Parafrankia discariae: one gene and its partner. Each later gene encodes a partner of the first gene's protein in a complex. Links are inferred from orthologs where the notes say so. Each region holds a gene or a part of one and is shown on either strand. Other genes may lie near its edges.

Region 1 (4,844 bases):
CGCTGTCCCTACGCGAGCGGGAAGAGATCCTCGCCGAGCTGGGTGACCTCGACGTCTTCCGGACCCTGCTCGAACCACGTGGCTACCGGGGTCTCGTCGTCGACTGCGAGGGGTGCGCCGAGCCGCACTACTTCGACTGGGACCTGCTGGCCGGCAACCTACGGCACCTCCTCGACGAGGGCCGCACACGGGTGCACGAGCCAGCCTTCGCCCCGGATCCAGCGTGCTACGTGAGCTGGGAGTACGCCCGCGGCTTCGCCGACGGCGTGTACGAGGCCTCAGCCGCCTCCGAGGCCGACACCCGCTGACCGACACCCGCTGACCGACCGGCTTCCCCGGCCGGCGCGATCCCGGCCCGGCCGACCCGGGCCGGCCTCCTCTGCCCGCCCGCGGCTCCGGCGACCGACGTCGGGGCCCGCACGGGGCGTGGCGGTCCCCCCGCCGTACGTACACCCGTGGCGACCGTGCGGGGAAACTCGATGTCGGTTCGTGTGACCCGCACCGGCGGCGGGTAGGCGAGGGACTGTCGGCGGGGCGCGCACCACCCGTGACCGGCGGTGATCCGCACGCGTCGACACCGGCGGTCGGACGTCCACGGTTCCATCTGGTCGCGCCGTCCCGCCCGCTGTCTGCGCGAGTCTGCGCCGGTAGCGCGGTCCGTCAGCGGTGGGTGATCCACGGCGTCCCAGCCTCTCGGTGAACCTACCGGGCGGCAGGGACCTCGCCGCGGAGGCGGCGCCGGTCGACCGGGTGAAATTTCAAGATCTCCAGTCGATGGCGAGCGGCTACGGTGACCGGGTAGTCGCGGCGCCAGCCGCTCAGGTCGAAAGGGGGGGTCAGACCGATGACCGACGTCCGACGACTTCCAGGCCCCGGCGCGGAGAAGTGGGAGTGGCAGCTCCACGGCGCCTGTCGAGGTGAGAGTACCGAGCTGTTCTTCCATCCCGAGGGCGAACGCGGCCCAGCCAGAGCCGCGCGGGAAGCGGCGGCGAAGGCGATCTGCGCACGCTGCCCGGTAATCCGGGCGTGCGGGGAACATGCCCTCGCCGCCCGGGAACCGTACGGCGTGTGGGGCGGAATGAGCGAGTCCGAGCGGGAGGCGGTCCTCACCGGGCGCACCCGCAGGGGCGCCGCCCGCCACGCACCCGCCCGGCCGGGGCTCGCTCCGGCCTGCTGAAGCCGGCCACCGGATACGAAGATCCCCGGCCCCGTACTCCCTCTCTCGGGACGTACGGGCCCGGGGATCTTTTCGTCTGCCCGGCTCGTCGTCTGCCCGGCTCGCCTGCATGACGAGGACGTCGGCGACCGCGGCCCGGCTGGCCACGATCATGTGCCCGCGGCCACCCCGCGGCCACCCCGAGGCGGCGCCGGTGCGCTCACGGGTTCCCCGTCGGCATGCCGTCGGCACCCCTTCCGCGTCCAGGCCGATTCGCGCCGCCATATGCGGGCGTGTCTCCCCATCCCCGGCGACCACCCGCGACGGGTGAGCGCCCCACGGTCGCTGTCGGATCCCTGACCTCGAGTGGCGCCCCGCGCTCCGGGAAGGCCCCGGACACCCGGGCAGCCCGGGACACCCGGGAGGCCCCGGACGCGACGAGGCCCGGTCGGTCCGCGGACCGACCGGGCCTCACCTGTCGACGATCAGATCACTCGACGGCTCAGAAACCCGGGCCGTGCGAGTGGCCGTGGCCGTGGCCCCCGTGGTCGTGACCGTGGCCGTGACCGGCCTCCGCCGGCTCCTCGGGCTTCTCCGCCACCAGGCTCTCGGTGGTGATGAGCAGCGCGGCGATGGAGGCCGCGTTCGCCACCGCGGACCGGGTGACCTTCACCGGGTCGACCACACCGGCCGCGACCAGGTCGACGTACTCGCCGGTGGCCGCGTTGAAGCCCCGACCGACCTCGCCCTCGCGGACCTTGGACACGATCACAGCGCCCTCGAGCCCGGCGTTGCGCGCGATCCAGGTGAGCGGGGCGTCGAGCGCGGCACGCACGACGCGCACCCCGGACCGCTCGTCCCCGGTCAGGCCGAGGTCACCGTCGAGGACCTTGGCCGCGTGCACGAGCGCGCTGCCGCCGCCCGCCACGATGCCCTCCTCGACTGCGGCCCGGGTCGCCGACACGGCGTCCTCGAGACGGTGCTTCTTCTCCTTGAGCTCGACCTCGGTGGCGGCGCCGACGCGGATGACCGCGACCCCGCCGGCCAGCTTGGCCAGCCGCTCCTGGAGCTTCTCGCGGTCCCAGTCCGAGTCGGAGAGCTCGATCTCCGCCTTCATCTGCCGGACCCGCTCGCCGACGGCGTCGGCGTCACCGGCACCGTCGACGATCGTGGTGAGGTCCTTGTCGACGACGATCCGCCGCGCCCGGCCGAGCTCGGCGAGCGTGATCGAGTCGAGCTTGAGGCCCACCTCGGTGGCGACGACCTGGCCACCGGTCAGGACCGCGAGGTCCTGCAGCATCGCCTTGCGGCGGTCACCGAAACCGGGAGCCTTCACCGCGACGACCGTGAAGGTCTTGCGCACCGCGTTGACGACCAGGGTCGACAGCGCCTCGCCCTCGACGTCCTCGGCGATGATCAGCAGCGGCTTACGCTCCTGCACGACCTGCTCGAGGATCGGCAGGATGTCGTTCAGCGCGCTGATCTTGCCAGGGTGCAGCAGCACGTAGGCGTCCTCGAGGACGGCCTCCATGCTTTCCTGGTCGGTCACGAAGTACGGCGAGATGTAGCCCTTGTCGAACTGCATCCCCTCGGTGAGCTCGAGGTCCAGACCCATGGTCTGGCTCTCCTCGATGGTGATCACACCGTCCTTGCCGATCTTGTCCATCGCCTCGGCGATGAGCTCGCCGACCTGGGCGTCCTGCGCCGAGATCGCGGCGACCTGCGCGATGGTCTCCTTCGAGCCGATCTCGATCGCGGCTTCCAGCAGCGCCGCCGAGACGGCGGCGACCGCCGCCTCGATACCGATCTTGAGCGACAGCGGAGCCGCGCCGGCGGTCACCTGCCGCAGACCCTGGCGCACCATCTCCTGGGCCAGCACCGTGGCCGTCGTCGTCCCGTCGCCGGCGACGTCGTTGGTCTTGGTGGCGACCTCCTTGGCGAGCTGCGCCCCCAGGTTCTGGTAGGGGTCGTCCAGCTCCACCTCACGCGCGATCGTCACACCGTCGTTGGTGATCGTCGGCGCGCCGTACGACTTGCTGATGACGACGTTGCGGCCACGCGGGCCGATCGTCACCTTGACCGCGTCCGCGAGGGCGTTCACGCCCCGCTCGAGCGACCGGCGGGCGTCCTCGTTGAACGTGAGAATCTTCGGCATACCTGTGTGTCCTCCCGACACCGCTGCCGGCGGGAACAAGAAGGGCGCGCCCCACCGCGGCCCCCCGGCGGAAACCAGGGGACCACCGGTGGGACACGCCCTGCCTGCTACTACCGGCGTCCGGTCTACTTCTCGATGATCGCGAGGACGTCCCGGGCGGAGAGCACCAGGTACTCCTCGCCGGCGTACTTGACCTCGGTGCCGCCGTACTTGCTGTAGAGCACCACGTCGCCGACCTTGACGTCGAGCGGGACGCGCTTGCCGTCCTCGAACCGACCCGGGCCGACGGCAAGGACGGTGCCCTCCTGGGGCTTCTCCTTGGCGGTGTCCGGAATCACAATGCCGGACGCGGTGGTCGTCTCGGCGTCCGAGGGCTGGACGACGATCCGGTCCTCGAGCGGCTTGATTGCAACCTTGGTGGCGGTCGTCACGATCGACCTCCCCCTTCCTTCGCTGGATGAGAGAGCGACCCTGGCGGCCTGCCGTCGCGGGTGAACAGGCGCCTGTCGCTGGCACTCTCAAGTGCCGAGTGCCAACCTAGCACCCGCACCACCCACGTCAACCAAGAAGGTCGGATCTGTCAAGACGGTTCGGCGCGCGCTCGAACTGCCAGGCATGCGCGGATCCCGCGATTAGCCCATTCGGGGGGTCCGGGAGCGGCGGGCCGTCGGGGTCCCCCGCGGGCGCTTCGGCGCCGAGGTGCAGGAGGACCACGACGAGACCCGCCGACACCCCGCGGCCGAGATAGATCTCGCCCGCCCGCCCGCGCACCGCCGATCGGACCCAGCGTTCCAGCTCCGCGACCTGGCCGGGGGCGGCCTTCGCCTCCCACATCCAGGTGACCGTCACCGCGGCCCGACCAACCCGGTCACCCGACCAACCCGATCAGCAGCCCGGCGCGGCACGGCCGACACCGGGGTTACCGGGGGCGTCGGGGCCGGCACAACCGGCGGTGGTGTCGCGCATCTCGGCCTCGGCCGCGGCGCACGCGGCGGCACCCCTGGTCGGATCCATCGCGACCAGGTGGGCCGCGACGAGCCGGGCCAGCCCGATGAAGACCGCGCGGTCCGCGGGCGCCAGCGGCGCCAGGACGTGGTCGTCGACGGTCCGCAGCCGCAGCCGCACCCGCTCGTGCTCCTGGACTCCCCGCTCGGTGGCGATGATCATTCTCGCCCGGCGGTCCGCCGGGTCCGGGCGGCGCTCGACCAGGCCGGCACGCTCCATCTCGTCGACCAGCCGGACCATCACGGTCCGGTCGATGGAGAAGCGGCGGGCGACCTCGATCTGGTTGTGCGCCGTTCCCTCGACCGCGGCGCCCAGTACATAGAAACCCTTGAGACCACCGGGCAGCGAACCGATGGCGCTCACCGAGGCGGCCAGGTACCCGTGCTGGATCTGGCCGACGATCCAGCGCAGGTCGTCACGGACCTCGTCGGGCAGCTCAAGCTCCGCGTCGGCGGCGACGGACGGACAGCCGGCGATGGCCGGATCAGCCGGACCATGGACAGCCGACGACGCGGCCGGTCGCTCCGC
Region 2 (3,754 bases), on another replicon or contig:
GTGCGCTTCCTCGGCAACGCCTCCAGCGGGCGGCAGGGGTACGCCCTAGCCCGCGCGGCGGTGGCCCGCGGCGCGGCGGTCACCGTCGTGGCCGCCAACGTCGCCCTGCCCGACGTGGCCGGCGCGACCACGGTGCCGGTGGGCTCGGCGGCCCAGTTGCGCGACGCGGTGCACGCCGCCGCCCCGCGCGCCGACGTCGTGATCATGTCGGCGGCGGTCGCCGACTTCCGGCCCGCCACCGAGCACAAATACAAGATCAAGAAGGAGTCGGCGGCGCCGGACGCCATCGAGCTGATCCGTAACCCGGACGTTCTGGCCGAGCTTGTCGCGAACCGCCGGCCCGGTCAGGTGCTGGTCGGGTTCGCGGCCGAGACGGGCGGACCCGACGCCGGGGTCCTCGACCTCGCCCGGGCGAAGCTCGCCCGCAAGCCGGTGGACCTGCTGGTGGTGAACCGGGTCGGGTCCGGGCTGGGATTCGAGGTGGAGCAGAACAGTGCCGTCCTCCTCGACGGCTCGGGCGGAGCGGCGGAGATCCCGCTGACCAGCAAGGATCTTCTCGCCCACCAGGTTCTCGACCGGATTGTCGGCGCACTGCGCGATCGAACCCGGCCGGTGCGAGTACCCCTGAGCGAACCTCGGTAAACTGCGTCGGTATCAGTCCTGATCTCCCCAGGGGGTAGTCCAGTGGCGACGCGCCTTTTCACGTCCGAGTCCGTCACGGAAGGACACCCGGACAAGATCGCTGACCAGGTCAGCGACTCCATCCTCGATGCCATGCTCAAGGACGACCCGAAGAGCCGGGTCGCCGTCGAGACCATGATCACCACCGGCCAGGTGCACGTCGCCGGCGAGGTGACCACCAAGACCTACGTCGACATCGCCTCGGTGGTCCGCGAGCGGATCCTGGAGATCGGTTACGACTCCTCCAAGAAGGGCTTCGACGGCGCGTCCTGCGGCGTGAGCGTCTCGATCGGCTCGCAGTCGCCCGATATCGCGCAGGGCGTCGACACCGCGCACGAGGCCCGCGTCGAGGGCTCCACCGAGGACGACCTCGACCGTCAGGGCGCCGGTGACCAGGGCCTGATGTTCGGGTTCGCCTGCGACGAGACCCCCGAGCTCATGCCGCTGCCGATCGCCCTGGCGCACAGGCTCGCCCGGCGGCTGTCCGCCGTCCGCAAGGACGGCCAGGTCGGCTACCTGCGTCCGGACGGCAAGACCCAGGTCACCATCGAGTACGAGGACGGCAAGCCGGTCCGGCTGGACACGGTCGTCGTCTCCTCGCAGCACGCCGCCGACATCGACCTCGACACCCTGCTCGCGCCCGACGTCGCCGAGTACGTCGTGGAGCCGGAGCTCGCCCTCCTCGAGATCAGCACCGAGGGTCGCCGTCTGCTGGTGAACCCGACCGGCCGCTTCGAGATCGGTGGCCCCATGGGCGACGCCGGCCTCACCGGCCGCAAGATCATCGTTGACACCTACGGCGGGTACGCCCGGCATGGCGGCGGCGCCTTCTCGGGCAAGGACCCGTCCAAGGTCGACCGCTCGGCCGCCTACGCCATGCGCTGGGTCGCCAAGAACGTCGTGGCCGCGGGCCTGGCCAGCCGCTGTGAGGTCCAGGTCGCCTACGCGATCGGCAAGGCCCACCCGGTCGGTCTGTTCGTCGAGACCTTCGGCACGGGCAAGGTGCCGGACTCGCAGATCCAGGACGCCGTCACCCAGGTCTTCGACCTCCGCCCGGCCGCGATCGTGCGGGACCTCGACCTGCTGCGCCCGATCTACGCGCAGACCGCCGCCTACGGGCACTTCGGCCGTCCCGAGCTGGACTTCACCTGGGAGGCGACCTCCCGGGCCGACGCGCTCTCGGCCGCCGTCAAGGGCTGACGTCACCTGATCCGCCCGCAGGGGCGGAGTCGACCCCGGTGTGGGTCGGCTCCGCCCCTGCGCCTTTTCCGGACGATCTGCTCTGCCGGACGATCTGCTCTGCCGGGCGGGCGGCGGCGCGCGGGTGCCGGGGAGGCCGATCCTGTCCGCCGCGACTGGTACGAATGCGGCATGGACGACGAGAGCGCGGTGATTCCGGGCCTTGCCGGCGCTGGGGCCGGTGTCGGCGCTGGCGTCGGCGTGGCCGCGGGCTCCCGTTCAGCGAGGCCGGGGGCGACCGCGGCGAAGTCGGGAACTGCCGCGGCGCGGGCGGCGACCGTCGCGGCGAAGCCGGGCGGCTCCGAGAAGCCCGGCGCGGTGGTCCCGGCTGACGAGCTGCCGATCGCCCGGGTCGTGGTCGACACCCCGCTCGTCCACCTCGACCGCCCGTTCGACTACCTCGTACCGGCCGCCATGGCCGGTACCGCGGTGCCCGGCTCGCGGGTGCGCGTCCGCTTCGGCGGGCGCCTGGTGGACGGGTTCGTCCTCGAGCGGTCCGAGCGGTCCGAGCACCCCGGGCGCCTCGCGCCGCTGGCCCGGTCGGTGTCGGCGGAACCGGTGCTCTCCGGGCCGGTCGCCCGCCTCGCCCGCGCCGTCGCCGACAGGTACGCCGGGACGATGGCCGACGTGCTGCGCCTGGCCGTCCCGCCGCGTCACGCCCGCGCCGAGGCGGAGCCGGCCGTCACCGCGCCCGGGGATGCTTCCGGCACTGGCGCCGCCGCGGTTTCTGCCCCGGACGCTGCGCCGGCCGTCACGGAGTGGTCGAGCTACCCCGACGGCCCCGACTTCCTGGCCGCGCTGTCCGGCGGGCACTCACCGAGGGCGATCTGGTGGGCGCCGCCGGGGCCCTCCTGGCCAGCCATGATCGCCGCGGCGGTCGCGGCCACGGTCGCCTCCGGGCGGGGCGCGCTCATCGTCGTTCCCGATCACCGGGACGCCGACCGCGTCGCCGCGGCGTTGACGCCTGCCGCGTCCGGGCCTGGGCCTGGGGCGGTGGGGGGAGGCGTACCGGCCGTGCTGCGGGCCGATCTCGGCCCGGCGGAGCGGTACCGGCGCTTCCTGGCGGTCCGCCGCGGGCAGACGCGGGTGGTCGTGGGGACCCGTGCCGCGGTGTTCGCGCCCGTCGCCGACCTCGGCCTGCTCGTCGTCTGGGACGACGGGGACGACCTGCACTCCGAACTCCGGGCGCCCTACCCCCACACGCGCGACGTGGCGGTCCTGCGGGCCCGGGAGGAGGGCTGCGCGGTGCTGGTCGGTGGGTTCTCCCCGTCGGTGGACGCCGAGGCCCTGGCCCGGGTGGGCTGGGCCGGCCGGCTGGCGACCGGCCGGGACGCCGCGCGGCGGCTCGCGCCCCGGGTGGAGGCGGTCGGCTCCGACTTCGAGGCGTCCATCGATCCGGCCGCGCGGGCGGCCCGGCTGCCCTCGCTCGCCGTGCGCGCCGCGCGCGCCGCGCTGGCCGGCGGCGCGCCGGTGCTGGTCCAGGTACCGCGGCGTGGATACCACCCGTCCATCGCGTGCGCGGACTGCCGCCGGCCGGCCCGATGTCGGAACTGCTCGGGCCCGCTGGGCCGGTCCGCCGCCGGGGCCGCACTGGCCTGCCGCTGGTGCGGCCGTCCGGTGCCGCGCCCCGCCGGCCATCCGCCGGTGGCCGGGCGGGAGCCCGTCCCGGGGCGGGCCGCGGTTTCCGCCGCCGGCGTGATGTCCGGCCGCGCGGTGTCCGGCCGTTCCGCGGTGTCCGGAGACTCCGCGGTGTCCGGGGGCGGCCCGGGTGGATGGCGGTGCGCGGGCTGCGGTGGGGCACGCCTGCGGGCGTCGGTGACCGGCGACCGCCGCA

What was found.
Region 2: the proteins of groL (region 1) and metK are in contact, whole or in part, in a cryo-EM structure (PDB 8P4O), measured with the Escherichia coli proteins. The link is inferred for Parafrankia discariae from one-to-one orthologs.

Annotation. Positions count from the first base shown.
Region 1 is NZ_KB891252.1:62,615-67,458, forward strand. Bases 986-3,885 are described here. They hold groL (chaperonin GroEL), read right to left. Parts: upstream 3,312-3,885; coding sequence 1,659-3,311; downstream 986-1,658. Other genes in these bases: B056_RS41145 (WhiB family transcriptional regulator), read left to right, coding at 986-1,177; groES (co-chaperone GroES), read right to left, coding at 3,437-3,745; B056_RS0127630 (hypothetical protein), read right to left, coding at 3,870-3,885. In the rest of the region: B056_RS0127615 (DUF5319 domain-containing protein), read left to right, coding at 1-308; more of B056_RS41145, read left to right, coding at 845-985; more of B056_RS0127630, read right to left, coding at 3,886-4,145; B056_RS0127635 (MarR family winged helix-turn-helix transcriptional regulator), read right to left, coding at 4,197-4,844.
Region 2 is NZ_KB891218.1:32,073-35,826, forward strand. What follows is about bases 1-2,782. They hold metK (methionine adenosyltransferase), read left to right. Parts: upstream 1-684; coding sequence 685-1,881; downstream 1,882-2,782. Other genes in these bases: coaBC (bifunctional phosphopantothenoylcysteine decarboxylase/phosphopantothenate--cysteine ligase CoaBC), read left to right, coding at 1-642; B056_RS0116840 (primosomal protein N'), read left to right, coding at 2,053-2,782. Outside these bases: more of B056_RS0116840, read left to right, coding at 2,783-3,754. UniProt on the Escherichia coli protein: Catalyzes the formation of S-adenosylmethionine (AdoMet) from methionine and ATP.